Regions from separate parts of the Psychrobacillus sp. AK 1817 genome, predicted to be linked through region 3. Evidence: riboswitches for the same ligand, from Rfam matches in the RefSeq annotation. Region 3 holds a riboswitch; each other region holds the start of a gene.
What was found. Region 3 has a riboswitch for S-adenosylmethionine ahead of D0S48_RS11285 (O-acetylhomoserine aminocarboxypropyltransferase/cysteine synthase family protein). Riboswitches for the same ligand answer to the same signal wherever they lie in the genome.

Region 1: another riboswitch for S-adenosylmethionine. It lies ahead of metK (methionine adenosyltransferase); the one in region 3 lies ahead of D0S48_RS11285 (O-acetylhomoserine aminocarboxypropyltransferase/cysteine synthase family protein).
Region 2: another riboswitch for S-adenosylmethionine. It lies ahead of D0S48_RS09810 (methionine biosynthesis PLP-dependent protein); the one in region 3 lies ahead of D0S48_RS11285 (O-acetylhomoserine aminocarboxypropyltransferase/cysteine synthase family protein).
Region 4: another riboswitch for S-adenosylmethionine. It lies ahead of D0S48_RS03270 (MetQ/NlpA family ABC transporter substrate-binding protein); the one in region 3 lies ahead of D0S48_RS11285 (O-acetylhomoserine aminocarboxypropyltransferase/cysteine synthase family protein).

Annotation. Positions count from the first base shown of each region.
Region 1 covers NZ_CP031739.1:3,814,349-3,817,861, reverse strand. Annotated here, with positions in the region: gene D0S48_RS19150 (gamma carbonic anhydrase) at 1-410, shown strand, start outside; gene metK (methionine adenosyltransferase) at 658-1,854, opposite strand; SAM riboswitch class I at 2,045-2,161, opposite strand; gene pckA (phosphoenolpyruvate carboxykinase (ATP)) at 2,380-3,513, shown strand, end outside.
Region 2 covers NZ_CP031739.1:1,967,154-1,970,666, reverse strand. Annotated here, with positions in the region: gene metC (cystathionine beta-lyase) at 1-608, opposite strand, end outside; gene D0S48_RS09810 (methionine biosynthesis PLP-dependent protein) at 617-1,735, opposite strand; SAM riboswitch class I at 1,903-2,007, opposite strand; gene D0S48_RS21190 (ABC transporter ATP-binding protein) at 2,077-3,513, opposite strand, start outside.
Region 3 covers NZ_CP031739.1:2,284,637-2,288,149, reverse strand. Annotated here, with positions in the region: gene D0S48_RS11295 (YdcF family protein) at 1-317, opposite strand, end outside; gene D0S48_RS11290 (glycerol-3-phosphate acyltransferase) at 331-972, opposite strand; SAM riboswitch class I at 1,118-1,233, shown strand; gene D0S48_RS11285 (O-acetylhomoserine aminocarboxypropyltransferase/cysteine synthase family protein) at 1,354-2,646, shown strand; gene D0S48_RS11280 (homoserine dehydrogenase) at 2,770-3,513, shown strand, end outside.
Region 4 covers NZ_CP031739.1:631,640-635,152, forward strand. Annotated here, with positions in the region: gene D0S48_RS03260 (pyridoxal phosphate-dependent aminotransferase) at 1-115, shown strand, start outside; gene D0S48_RS03265 (PPC domain-containing DNA-binding protein) at 532-1,035, opposite strand; SAM riboswitch class I at 1,187-1,299, shown strand; gene D0S48_RS03270 (MetQ/NlpA family ABC transporter substrate-binding protein) at 1,394-2,212, shown strand; gene D0S48_RS03275 (methionine ABC transporter ATP-binding protein) at 2,270-3,289, shown strand; gene D0S48_RS03280 (methionine ABC transporter permease) at 3,286-3,513, shown strand, end outside.

The DNA.
Region 1 (3,513 bases), 1.5 Mb from region 3:
TTTGGTTTAATACGGTAATAAGAGGGGACGTTGCCCCTACTATAATAGGAAGCAGAGTTAGTATTCAAGATTTAAGTTGCCTTCATCAAAGCCCAAATAATCCACTCATAATTGAAGATGAGGTAACTGTTGGCCATCAGGTTACATTACATAGCTGTACTATACGTAAAGGCGCATTAATAGGCATGGGGTCCATTATTTTAGATGGTGCAGAAATAGGCGAAGGAGCATTTATTGGAGCTGGTAGTCTTGTCCCTCAAGGGAAAAAAATCCCGCCTAATACTTTAGCATTCGGTAGTCCAGCTAAGATTATACGTGAATTGAATGACGAAGATAAAAAAGATGTCCAACGAATTATTCATGAATATGCTGAAAAAGGACAGTACTATAAATCCATCAAACCCTTATAGAAAGATCGAATTTAAAATAGAATAAATTAGAATTAACAAACACCTAATTTTAAAATTTTTATAAATTTGACTCCGGTTATTTTTATACAATAATCCATTAAGAGTAAATAGATCCATTTATTTGGTCAGCCTATTTACCGTTAAGCTGTATAATTGTTTGAAAAAAACAAAAGGTATTAAGAGGCTAGCCTCTTAATACCTTCTTTCTTTAGGCGAGGCATTCCAATAGAAGGAAGTCTCTGAATTCTTAAATACCCGCTTTTTGCTTTAATTGCTCTGCCTTGTCGGTTTTTTCCCATGGAGCATCGATGTCAGTACGTCCGAAATGTCCGTAAGCTGCCGTTTGCTTGTAAATTGGGCGACGAAGGTCTAGCATTTTAATAATTCCAGCTGGACGAAGGTCAAATAGATCACGGATATATGACACTAAATCCGACTCTGCTACTTTTCCTGTACCAAATGTATCGATTGCGATAGAAACTGGTTGTGCTACACCGATTGCATACGCTAGTTGTACCTCACAGCGATCTGCAAGACCAGCAGCAACAATATTTTTTGCTACATAACGAGCGGCATAAGCTGCAGAACGGTCTACTTTTGTTGGATCTTTACCCGAGAAAGCTCCTCCTCCATGGCGAGCATAACCTCCGTATGTATCAACAATAATTTTACGTCCAGTTAGTCCAGCATCACCTTGAGGACCACCAATAACAAATCGTCCCGTCGGGTTAATAAAGTATTTCGTTTCCTCTGTTATTAAATCAGTAGGTACTACCGGTTTTATAACATGCTCTTTTAAATCTCTTTGGATTTGTTCTAAAGTTATTTCTGGGTGATGTTGTGTAGAAATAACAATCGTATCAATATGAACAGGGTTGTTATTTTCATCATATTCAACTGTTACCTGTGTTTTACCGTCTGGTCGTAAGTAGTCTAAAGTTTCATCCTTGCGAACCTGTGCTAAGCGACGGGCAAGTTTGTGAGCTAGACTGATTGGTAGTGGCATTAGCTCTGGAGTTTCATTACATGCGTAACCAAACATTAACCCTTGGTCTCCTGCTCCAATAGCCTCGATATCTGAATCAGTCATCGCACCTTCTCTAGCCTCTAGCGCTTGGTCTACACCCATTGCAATATCAGCGGATTGCTCATCAATCGCAGTTAAAACTGCTGAAGTTTCAGAGTCAAAGCCGTATTTAGCACGTGTATAACCAATTTCTTGGATAGTCGAACGTACAACTTTAGGTATGTCTACATATGTAGAAGTTGTTATTTCTCCTGCAACTAACACTAAACCTGTAGTAACGGTTGTTTCACAAGCAACTCGTGCATTAGGGTCTTCCGTTAAAATTGCATCTAATATAGCATCAGAAATTTGGTCACAAATTTTATCTGGATGCCCTTCTGTTACTGACTCCGATGTAAATAATCGACGTTGTGTCAAAAGATTCCCTCCTATATCCTGCGAGATTTCTCTCAGGAATTGATACGGTACTCATTCCCATGTCAAGCCAATAGTAAACTTGAAGCTGCTTCGGACTTGGCACACAAGGATTTAGGGCGATGTAAAATAAAAAAACCTTTCACTCACGTAATTACATGAGGAAAGGGATTAATATCATAAACACCTTTCACTCTTATCAATCAAGGGATTTCACCTTGTCTCAGGTTGGGCACCTTTGTAATGATTTTTCAATTACAGGTTGCCGGGTTTCACAGGGCCTGACCCCTCCACCAGCTCGGAATAAGAGTATCCGTTCAATTCACCATCATACGTAAAAATTAGTTATAAGTCAACCGATTAAATGTAATTTTTTCTCAAAAACAAAAATTATTCCAATAATGGGCTTCTATTAGTGTAGACTATTTAGTGTAATGTGTTATACTATTTCACATATCAATGAAAAATCCTCTTTATGTTGACTATTTACGTGAAGAGATAAAAATTAAAAAAGGATGGTAATACTAAATGAATTCAATCGATACTGTGAGCGAACTGAACGAATTGTTAGCTGGTAACAACATTAGCCTTCAATTATCAGTACCACAATTGGTGGAAAAAGCTACTTCTAGAGGAGAAGCAGTACTAACTTCAACTGGAGCTGTTAAAGCAGAGACAGGCAAATATACAGGACGTTCTCCACAAGACAAGTATATTGTTGATGAACCTATCTCAAAAGACAAAATCGATTGGGGCTCTGTAAACCAACCTATCTCATCTTCTCATTTTGAAGCATTATATACAAAAGTTATGAACTATTTAAAAGAACAAAATGAACTATTTGTATTCAAAGGATTTGCTGGTGCTGATAAGGATTCACGTCTAAGCATTCAAGTAATAAACGAATATGCTTGGCATAATCTTTTTGCTCACCAACTATTTATTCGTCCTTCTGAAGAAGAATTAGTAGCTCATAAAGCAGACTTTACTGTAATCAGCGCACCAAACTTCAAAGCAGATCCTGCTATTGATGGAACAAATTCAGAGACTTTTATCATTGTTTCTATGGAAAAACGTATTGTTTTAATTGGTGGAACAGAATACGCAGGAGAAATGAAAAAATCTATCTTCTCTATTATGAACTATTTATTGCCAGAACAAAATATTTTGCCTATGCACTGCTCTGCTAACGTTGGTGAAAAAGGCGATGTAACATTATTCTTCGGCCTTTCAGGTACAGGTAAAACTACATTATCTGCTGATGCTGGAAGAAAGCTAATCGGTGATGATGAACATGGTTGGTCAGATAACGGTGTATTTAATATTGAAGGTGGCTGCTACGCAAAATGTATCGACCTAACAAGAGAAAATGAACCACAAATCTTTGACGCTATTAAATTTGGTACTGTTTTAGAAAACGTTGTTGTTGACCATACAACACGAGTTGCAGATTATGCAGATAACTCTTTAACAGAAAATACACGTGCAGCTTACCCAATTCAATATATCGATAATATTGTAGATCCATCTGTAGCGGGTCATCCAAATACAATCATCTTCTTAACTGCAGATGCATTTGGCGTGCTACCTCCTATCAGCAAACTTACTAAAGAGCAAGCAATGTATCACTTCTTAAGTGGATTTACGTCTAAATTAGCTGGT
Region 2 (3,513 bases), 320 kb from region 3:
CCAGACAAGAACTTAGTTGCACTATGCAAAACAACGTCTACACCTAATTCGAGCGGCCTTTGGTAGAGTGGTGTCATGAAGGTATTGTCTAAAAAGGTTAGACAATTATTGGCTTTAGCTATGTCTACAATACCGGCAATATCAGTTATACCTACTCTCGGATTTGAGGGAGTTTCTATATATATTAGTTTGGTATTGGACTGAATTGCCTGCTCAACAGCATCTAAATTAGAAAGGTTAACAAAAGAATGCTCTATACCAAAGCGAGGTAAAACCTCTGTCACAAAGCGAAAGGTGCCACCATAAACGTCCTCCGTCATGATTATATGGTCTCCGGCAGATAACAGCATTAAAGAGGTTGATATCGCTGCCAGACCAGAAGCGAAAGCAAATCCTCGCGTACCACCCTCTAGCTCTGCTATGGTTTTTTCTAATGCTTCTCTGGTTGGATTACCAGACCGACTATAATCAAATGGGCCGAAGCTATCTAAACTTTCTTGATGAAAGGTAGAAGATAAATAGATTGGAACATTTACAGCACCGGTTCTTCTTTCATAATTACCTCGAGTTGAAGCAGTAATTAAACTAGTTTCAAGTTGTTGATGAATAGACTCCATTAAACAATAACCTCCTTCTCTAAAGCTACAAATACTTGCTTTAAGTCATTGATTAAATCTTCCGCTTCCTCAATACCAACAGAAAACCTTAATAAACTATTATCTACTCCCCGAGCAATTCGTTCAGATTCTGGTATATCTGCGTGTGTTTGAGTGGCAGGGTAAGTAATGAAGCTTTCCACACCACCAAGACTTTCAGCAAATATGATTAACTTTAGCTTTTCTAAAAAAGGACCTACCAGTTCGCTTCTTTGAAGGCGGAAGGAGAGCATGCCACCCTTGCCTGCATAGAGAACATCTTTTATTAAATGCTGTTGCTCTAAAAATTTTACTAACTTCTTTGCGTTTGCTTCATGCTGTTTCATTCTTAGATGGAGAGTTTTTAACCCACGTATCAACAGCCATGAATCAAATGGTGAAAGGACTGCACCTGCTGCGTTATGGTTAGCCTGTAATTTCTCGCCCAATTTAACGCCTTTTGATACAACCAACCCAGCCAGTACATCATTGTGACCTCCGATATATTTAGTAGCACTATGTATGACAATGTCTGCGCCAAGTTCTATTGGCCTTTGTAAAAAAGGAGTTAGGAAGGTATTATCCACAATTAAAAGTAACTCATGCTTCTTAGCTAACTCCGCGTATAGCTGAATATCAATCTCTTGCATTAACGGATTAGTAGGTGTTTCAAGAAAGATTGCCTTCGTATTTTTGGTAATAAGAGATTCCACCTCTACGTAAGAGGTAAATTTACTATAAATAGTCCTAATATTATAGGAGTCAGAATATTGATTGAAAAGGCGATAAGTACCTCCATATAAGTCCTCTGGGGCAATCAATTCATTACCTGAACGGAAAAGGGAAAGGACCAATTGAATGGCTGCCATTCCCGAACTACAGGCAAATCCTGTATCGCCTTGCTCTAGCTTGGCTATTCCCTCCTCTAAAATAGCTCGTGTAGGGTTTTTAGTTCGAGTATAGTCATAGCCGGTAGATTGGCCAAGACCATGATGTTTATAGGCTGTGGATAAATAGATAGGAGGATTAACTGCTCCAGTTTTTGGATCACAATGATTACCTAATTGAACTAATTGTGTATTAATGTGAGTTTTGGACATTGTTATTCACCTCTTATTATTAATAGGTTCAACATTTCTAAAATAAATCACAAAGTAGACTCTAAGATAAAAAAATTCAGGATAAATATAGAATAGAAGCATTTTGCCAAATAAAAAGAGGGCTCTCTTCATAAGAAGAGAACCCCCAATATAGATTGAAGTCATTCTTCTTATCTTCAAGACAAAAATGTCTATTGGATTTAGCACCACACCTATAATGGCTGGTTGCTGAGACATCATAGGGCCAATCCCTCCGTCTCTCTTGATAAGAAATAAAAATATATAATTTTCAAAATTTAGCGATAAGTAAGTTTATCATGGGGTGAATATAAATTCAAGAGTTATTTCAAATTTGGAATTGCTACCCAGTGACCGGAGGAAACTTCCACAAGCTTAGATTGCTTCAATTGATATCTATCCTCAACATTTGATTCCTCCAAAAGCTTCCTTTTTTTCTTAGCTTCTACCTTAGGATCAGGAATAGGGATTGCTGCTAATAGGGATTTTGTATAAGGATGTTGTGGGTTAGAATAAAGCTCTTCACTTTCCGCAAGCTCCACAATTTTACCAGCATACATCACCGCTACCCGATCACTAATATGCTTAACCATAGATAGATCATGTGCGATGAAAAGGTAAGTTAGACCTAGTCTATGCTGTAAATCCTCTAGTAGTTCTACAATTTGTGCCTGTATAGAAACGTCTAAAGCTGATAGTGGTTCATCACAGACGATAAAGTCAGGCTCTACTGCCAGTGCTCGGGCAATGCCGATTCGTTGTCGTTGTCCACCTGAAAACTCATGTGGATAACGCATGGCATGGGAGGAATCCAACCCTACCATTTTTAGTAACTCTTCTACACGTTGTTTTCTTTCCTCTGCATTTTTGCTCAAACGATGAATATCTAATGCCTGGCCGATAATATCTAACACCTTTAAACGAGGATTTAAGGAAGAATACGGATCCTGAAAGATAATCTGCATATGTCGTCGCATCGTTTTTAATTCACTTTTACTCAAACGGTTGATGGCCATTCCCTGATAAAGCACATCTCCATCCGTAGGCTCATGTAACCGAAGAATGGACCGACCGGTAGTTGATTTTCCTGAGCCAGATTCTCCTACAAGTCCAAGGGTTTCTCCAGGTTTGATGAAGAAGCTGATATCATCAACGGCCTTCAGCACAGTCCCTTTGCCTAATTGGAAATGCTGCTTTAAAGATTTGACCTCTAATAACGGCTTGCCATTTTCTAAACCAATGGAACGAAGCGGTGGTCTCTTGGGTTTCTTCCTTTCATCTAAACGAGGAAGTGCATTTAATAATTTTTTTGTATAGTCATGCTGAGGATTTTCAAATATCTTTTCAGTTGTCCCGGTTTCTACAATTTCGCCATTTTTCATAACTGCCACTCGATCGCACATACCTGCAACTACACCCAAATCATGAGTGATTAAAATAATGGAGGTGCCAAATCTTTGCTGCATATCCTTCATTAAATTCAAAATCTGAGCCTGAATGGTAACGTCTAGTGCAGTTGTCGGTTCATCTGCTATTAATAGCGTTGGCTTGCAGGCAAGTGCAATAGCGATCATAACTCTTTGGCGCATACCACCTGAAAATTCGTGAGGATACTGGTTGTAGCGCTCTTCGCTATTCTTAATGCCTACTAGCTTCAAGATTTCAACTGCTTGGTTCTTTGCCTCTTTTTTAGAAAGCTGCTGGTGCTTGATAAGACTTTCTGCAATCTGTGGGCCAATTCGAATGGTAGGGTTTAAAGA
Region 3 (3,513 bases):
TCCATGAGATATTCCTTCATAACCACTGCTTCCTCTATATCCTCGTCCGGTCCTTGTCCTCCAGTCACAACGAGCTTTACATTATGATATGTGTTTGCATATTCTAGTGCAGCCTCTAGACGATATCGTAGTGCAAGAGAAGGAATCTGGCCTTGTTTAACCTTGGCCCCTAACACAATTGCGTATTCATTGGAACCGTTTGCCTTAGGTTTTAATCCATCCTCTAGCCATTTGCTTGTAAGCATCCACATACCGACTCCACTAGTTGCCATTATTATTAAAGGAACTAGCACAATCCACCTCTTTTTTTTGCTCATTTAACCACTCCTTTTACAGTGATGGCTTTTTTTTCTTCATAACAGAGGAAATCTTTACTTCTTCTTTTCGAATTAACCGCTGAACATTCTCTATATGTAAGAACGACGCCATTAGAAATAGAAATCCTGCAACTATGATTGGACCTATTCCATCTGCGGTCCATATAGAGGCTCCTATAAAGATAAGGTAGAAAAAGAATACACCTATCAATAAATAATCAGTCAAAAGTGTGATGCAGATTAACAATAATAGTCCTGCTAATCCAATCGGCCAATGTAACGCTAGCAGTACTCCAATGATGGAAGCTGTGCCTTTACCGCCTTTAAATTTTGTGTAAATAGGAAAGTTATGCCCTAAGATTACAGCAGCACCAGCTATATAAAGCAAAAAATCATGCTCAGAGGTACTAAGTGAGGTCAGCTGCGGAGCAATTAATCTTGCCCCAATAATCATAATTGCGCCTTTTAAAATATCTATGGCTCCTACTAAAACGCCATACTTCCATCCAAGCACTATGGTGGCGTTGGAAGCTCCTGAATTATTTAAGCCTTCTTTTTTTATATTAACACCACTCATCCATTGGGCTAATTTTGATCCATGAATCGAACCAACTAAGTAGCCTATTAAAAGAATGCTAACACTCCAAATAATCATTCTATGACACCCCCAAAAATAATATTCTATCTATTATATTAAACGATTATAAAATGATGAAGTTTCAGAATTTTATATAAAATAACTTGACTTATAAATAACGGAGGATTTATACTGTGTAACAAGATGGAACACTAATCTAATACTCTTATCAAGAGTGGCGGAGGGAATAGGCCCTACGATGCCCGGCAACCACCAAGTTCTTTTACTTGGAAAGGTGCTAAATCCTACAAATTCTTTTATGAATTTGGAAGATAAGAGGAGGAACATGTCAATTTGACCCCTCTTCTTAAGTGAAGAGGGGTTTTTACATTGGCAGTTCTATAATCCTCTCCCGCCTCCAAGCATCCATCTAATCTACTAATAACGGAGGAATTCAAAATGACAAATCTTCAAAAAGAAACACTTCTATTGCATGGTGGACAACAACCGGATCCAGTCACAGGATCAAGAGCGGTACCGATTCACAAAACAACCTCATATGTATTTCAAAACACTGAGCATGCTCAAAATCTATTTGCATTAAAAGAGACTGGTAACATCTATTCCCGAATAACAAACCCAACAGTTGATGTTTTTGAGCAAAGAATTGCATTACTTGAAGGAGGTACTGCCGCAGTGGCCCTTTCATCAGGGATGGCAGCCATTGCATTTTCTATTTTAAATATTGCAGGCGCTGGAGATGAAATTATCGCAGCTGAAAACTTATATGGAGGGACCTTTAATCTTTTTGCTCATACACTTCCTCGCTATGGAATTACTGTAAAGTTTATAGATTCAACGGATCCTGAGAATTTCAGATCAGCAGTTACTGAGAAGACAAAAGGTTTTTTTGCTGAAATTATTGGAAATCCAAGCTTAAATGTACTGGATGTGGAGCAGGTAGCTACCATTGCGAACGAAGTGGGGGTTCCATTACTAGTAGATAATACTTTCGCTACTCCGTTTGGTTCAAATCCAATTGAGCATGGCGCTCATATAGTTATCCATTCGGCGACAAAATGGATTGGAGGTCACGGTACAACAATTGGTGGAGTAGTAGTTGATGGAGGTAACTTCAACTGGAATTCTGAAAAATTCCCGGGCTTTACAGAGCCAGACGTAACCTATCATGGTTTGCGCTACGGAATCGATGTTCCAGGCGTGGCATTTGCTATAAAGCTAAGAGTCCAGTTGCTACGTGATTTTGGTCCTTCTCTAAGCCCAGAAGCAGCTTTCTCCTTTCTTCAAGGATTAGAAACACTTCACTTACGAGTGCCAAGACATAACGAAAATGCCCAGAAAATTGCGGAGTACTTAAATGACAATGAGGAAGTTTCATGGGTTAACTATTTAGGGCTTGAAAGCCATCCTACACATGAACTTGCTAAAAAGTATTTAAAGAATGGATACGGTTCTATTTTGACATTTGGAGCAAAGGGAGGTAGAGAAGCAGGTAGACATATTATCGATAATATAGAGATTTGGTCACATGTAGCAAATGTGGGAGACGCAAAATCTCTAATTATTCATCCAGCTTCCACTACTCACCAACAACTTACACCGGAGGATTTAGTAAAAACAGGGGTTACAGAGGATCTAATTCGCTTGTCTGTAGGCTTGGAGGCAGTAGAAGATTTACAAGAAGCACTCGGAAAAGTACTTTTAGAGAAAACAAATGTCCTCTCTAGATAGAATTTTGTTGTTAATTGAGTGGAAATAGTCTACAATATGTAAAATAGTCAATTAGTTAATTGAAATTTTATTCAAGTACGATTATTTAAATTCAATTGTACAGATTCATTTGGAGGAGACAGCATGGCAAAAATAAAAGCAGCAATCTTAGGATTTGGAACAGTCGGCCAAGGGATTTATCACATTGTGAATGAAAAACGAGAAGACTTAAAAAAGTCATTAGGATTGGACATCGAAATTTGTGCGATTCTCATTAATAATTTAGCTAAAGAAAGACCCGAGACCCCAGGCGTATTAGTGACAGATGACTTTGAGGATATTGAAAATATTCCTGGGCTTCAAGTAGTTTTTGAAGCAATAGTTAACGAAGAGCCGGCTTATAGCTATTTATGTAGAGCGATAGACAAGGGCTGTCACGTCATTACAGCAAATAAGGTCATGTTCTCAAAATATAGTATCCCATTGCAGGAACGTGCAAAGTCACGAGGAGTTTTTGTAGGGTATGAGGCGACCACTGCAGGTGGAGTCCCAATTATTAAGACATTAAAAAATCTACTTCAAGTAAACTCAGTGAAAAAGATTCAAGGCATTTTAAACGGAACGTCCAATTATATTTTGACACAAATGCGTTTAGAAGAATCTCCATTTGAAGATGCGTTAAAAGAAGCACAGTTATTAGGGTATGCGGAGGCAGATCCTTACAATGATATCTCTGGTCAGGATGCATTTCGCAAATTAATGATTTTAAGTGCATTAGCGTTTGGAAAACAGCCTGATTGGAACGAGGTACGTGTAGTAGGAATCGATGAAATTACATTAGAGGATGTGCGTAAAGCGAAGGATACCGGGCTCCGTTACCGCCATGTG
Region 4 (3,513 bases), 1.7 Mb from region 3:
TGCTGGCAATGGATTTGGTAAACACGGGGAAGGTTATGTACGCATCGGACTTTTAGTTGATGAGGATCGCCTGATTGAGGCTGTTGACCGTATAGAAAAGCTAGAACTTTTTTAAGAATTAGTTACTGTTATCATCTAAAAGATGTTTAAGTGAAGTTAAAAGACACTAATTTCTATGAAAATAATTGATAAATTGTCTTTATAACCGCATAAAAATTTTTATGACCGGATAGCGCGATTTTATGACCGGATAAAAATTTTTATGACCGGATAGCAACGTTTTATGACCGGATAATTTTTTTTATGACCGTTCAATAAAAAACAAGCTTAATCCTCTGGAGGTATCTTACATGAAAAAATTTATAGGACTATTTATACTTGGTATTTTAGTTTATTTTCTCATCACAATATTAATTAGTGTGTTTAAGTGAAATAGCCAACAAAATAAAAAAAGACTACAAAAGTAGTCTTTTTTTATGTCATATTCTATTGTTTATTTGAATTCTTTTATATGTTAACCTACTACACTTTCTATTCCTCTATTGTCCTGGGGAACTTGCTCCCTTGCTCAATCGGATAAAACTGAATTGCACCAGTCTCTTCATCATGTTTCCGATGGAATTCCATCCCTTTTACTTCGGCTAAGACTAGGTCAACCGTAATTACAGGATTCTCACCTTTGATGAAGTGACCTCCAAAAACAGCACCATATTGATCACACATTGATCCGTGAAAATGTGTGGCATATTTTCCTTCTTGCTGACATATAACTCCTGTACCATGTAAAAATTCTATAGGTCCTTCTTTTACGATCATTTCATTATAGGCTACACCTATTTTCGAGGAATCAGCTGGAATTAAATAGACAAAGCCACATTTTTGAAAGCTTCCAAAGCAGCTAACGACAGTGGCAGAAGTAATTTGATTGGCTTCACATATTGCTTCTATCCCTTCTATCAAATCTGTTCCATATTTTAATCTAGCACCAACTATTCTCTCAAAATCACCTACTGCAAAATTTGCTCTTATTGTCATGTCGATTCCTCCAATTGCATAATTATTTATTATCTTATAATTTTAATCTTTTCTAAAAAATTTTACTATTAAAAAATAGCTCTTGACTTTGTTAGTTTAGTATAGTAAATTTTCATTTATAGAATAAACGAAAAACTTAATAGCTTATTATCTCTTATCAAGAGTAGCTGAGGGACTGGCCCGTTGAAGCTCGGCAACCATCTATACCAAAAGTATAGAAAGGTGCTAAATCCTGCAAAACATTTTTGTTTTGGAAGATAAGAGAGGACAATGCATTTTTGTGTGCCTCTCTTTCTTTTTGAAAGAGAGGCTTTTATATTTATTCGAATTCTTTAATAATTATTAAGGAGGAATTTTAATGAAAAAGGTTGGTTTAGTATTATCAGGAGTTCTATTAACGGGGTTGCTTGCGGCTTGTGGTGATGAATCTAAAGGTGACAAAGCCTTAGATGAAAATAAATTAGTCATAGGTGTAACTGCTGGTCCTCACGAACAAATAGCTGAGGTTGCAGCAGAAGTTGCAGCAAAAGATGGACTAGAAATAGAAATTAAAGCTTTTTCTGATTACATACTTCCAAACACAGCACTTTCTGAAGGTAACCTAGACGCAAATAGCTATCAACATGAGCCTTTTCTTGATGCTTTCAACGAAGACCATGGTACTGAGCTAGTACCAGTTGGTAAAACTATTTTAAACCCAATGGGTATTTACTCTGAAAAATTTAAATCGTTCGAAGATTTACCAGAAGGTGCCACATTTGGATTACCAAACGACCCAACTAACGGTTCACGCGCATTATATATACTAGAGGAAAATGGCTTTATTAAAATTAAAGAAGATAAAAAAGAAAATGCTTCTATTTATGATATCGAAGAAAACCCTAAGAATATTGAATTTATCGAATTAGAGGCTGCTCAAATACCGAAACAGCTTAGCGAGGTAGATGCTGCAGCAATCAATACAAATTTTGCTTTGGCTGCTGGCATTAACCCGAAGGAAGACTCAATTCTTTTAGAGTCATCTAACTCTCCATATGTGAACTATATCGTTGTACGCGCGGAAAACGAAGATGATCCAACCGTTCAAAAGTTTGTAAAAGCTTATCAATCAGAGGAAGTCAGAACATTTATCGAAGAAGAGTTTCAAGGTTCTGTGTTAGCAAGCTGGGATGAGTAGAAATAACAAAAACGTTGCCGCAACCGGTAACGTTTTCTTTAGAAAGGAAGATTTAACATGATAGTTTTAGAGAATATTACAAAGGAATTCATCAGCAAAAGCAACACAGTAAAGGCTGTCAGTAACGTAAGTCTTCATGTAAGAAAAGGTGAAATTCACGGAGTTATCGGCTATAGCGGAGCAGGGAAAAGCACACTTATCAGATGTGTTAACCTGCTCGAAAAGCCAACAAAAGGCAAAGTATACATTAATGGCGAAGAAATAACCCCCCTTCCCCTTCCTCAACTTCGAAAAGTCAGAAACAAAATAGGCATGATTTTTCAAGGATTTAACCTTTTAAAAACTGCCACTGTTTACGACAATATCGCTATACCTTTAAAGCTGCTTGGCTACGACAAGAACGAAGTTAAAAAAAGAGTGGAAAAATATTTAGAAATAGTAGGCTTAACCGATAAGCATAAAAGCTATCCAAACCAGCTTTCTGGCGGCCAAAAGCAACGTGTAGCTATTGCAAGAGCTCTCTCCCAGGAACCAGAAGTATTATTAAGTGATGAAGCAACAAGTGCTCTGGATCCAGAAACGACTGACTCAATATTAGAGCTCTTATTAAAGATCAATAAGGAGTTAGGTATAACTATTCTTTTAATAACTCATGAAATGAATGTTATTCAAAAGATTTGTGATCATGTGTATGTGATGGAAAACGGAGAAGTTGTAGAAGAGAACACAGCTATTAATCTTTTCACGAAGCCTAGTCATCCGACAACTAAAAAGTTCTTAAACACAATTAGTCAACGTAACTTATCCCCTTCCCTTATTTCTCAGCTCCATGTGACGGGTGCAGTCACTCGCTTGACTTTCGTTGGGGAAAGTACTGGAAAACCATTATTAGCAGAGGTTAGTCAGAAGTTTGATGTACAACCAAATATCTTAACGGCCAATATTATTGAATTGAAAAACGGAATTGTCGGTAATATCGTGATTCATTTAGTAGGAGAAAAAAATCAAGTACAATCAGCTATTCGCTTCTTAGAAGAACAAGGAGTTGGAACTGAGAGCTTGGAGGTGCACTCATGAGTAGATTCGAACAATTCACTAATCAATGGTTGCCAATCATCGGAGAATCTGTAATTGAAACATTTCAGATGGTAGGCATATCTTTATTCTTTTCCATAATCATTGGTATCCCACTTGGAATACTTATCGTTCTAACTAGACCAGGTCAAGCGTTACAAAATGCGGTTATATACCAAGTTAGTAACCTTCTGATTAATATAATTCGTTCTATTCCATTTATTATT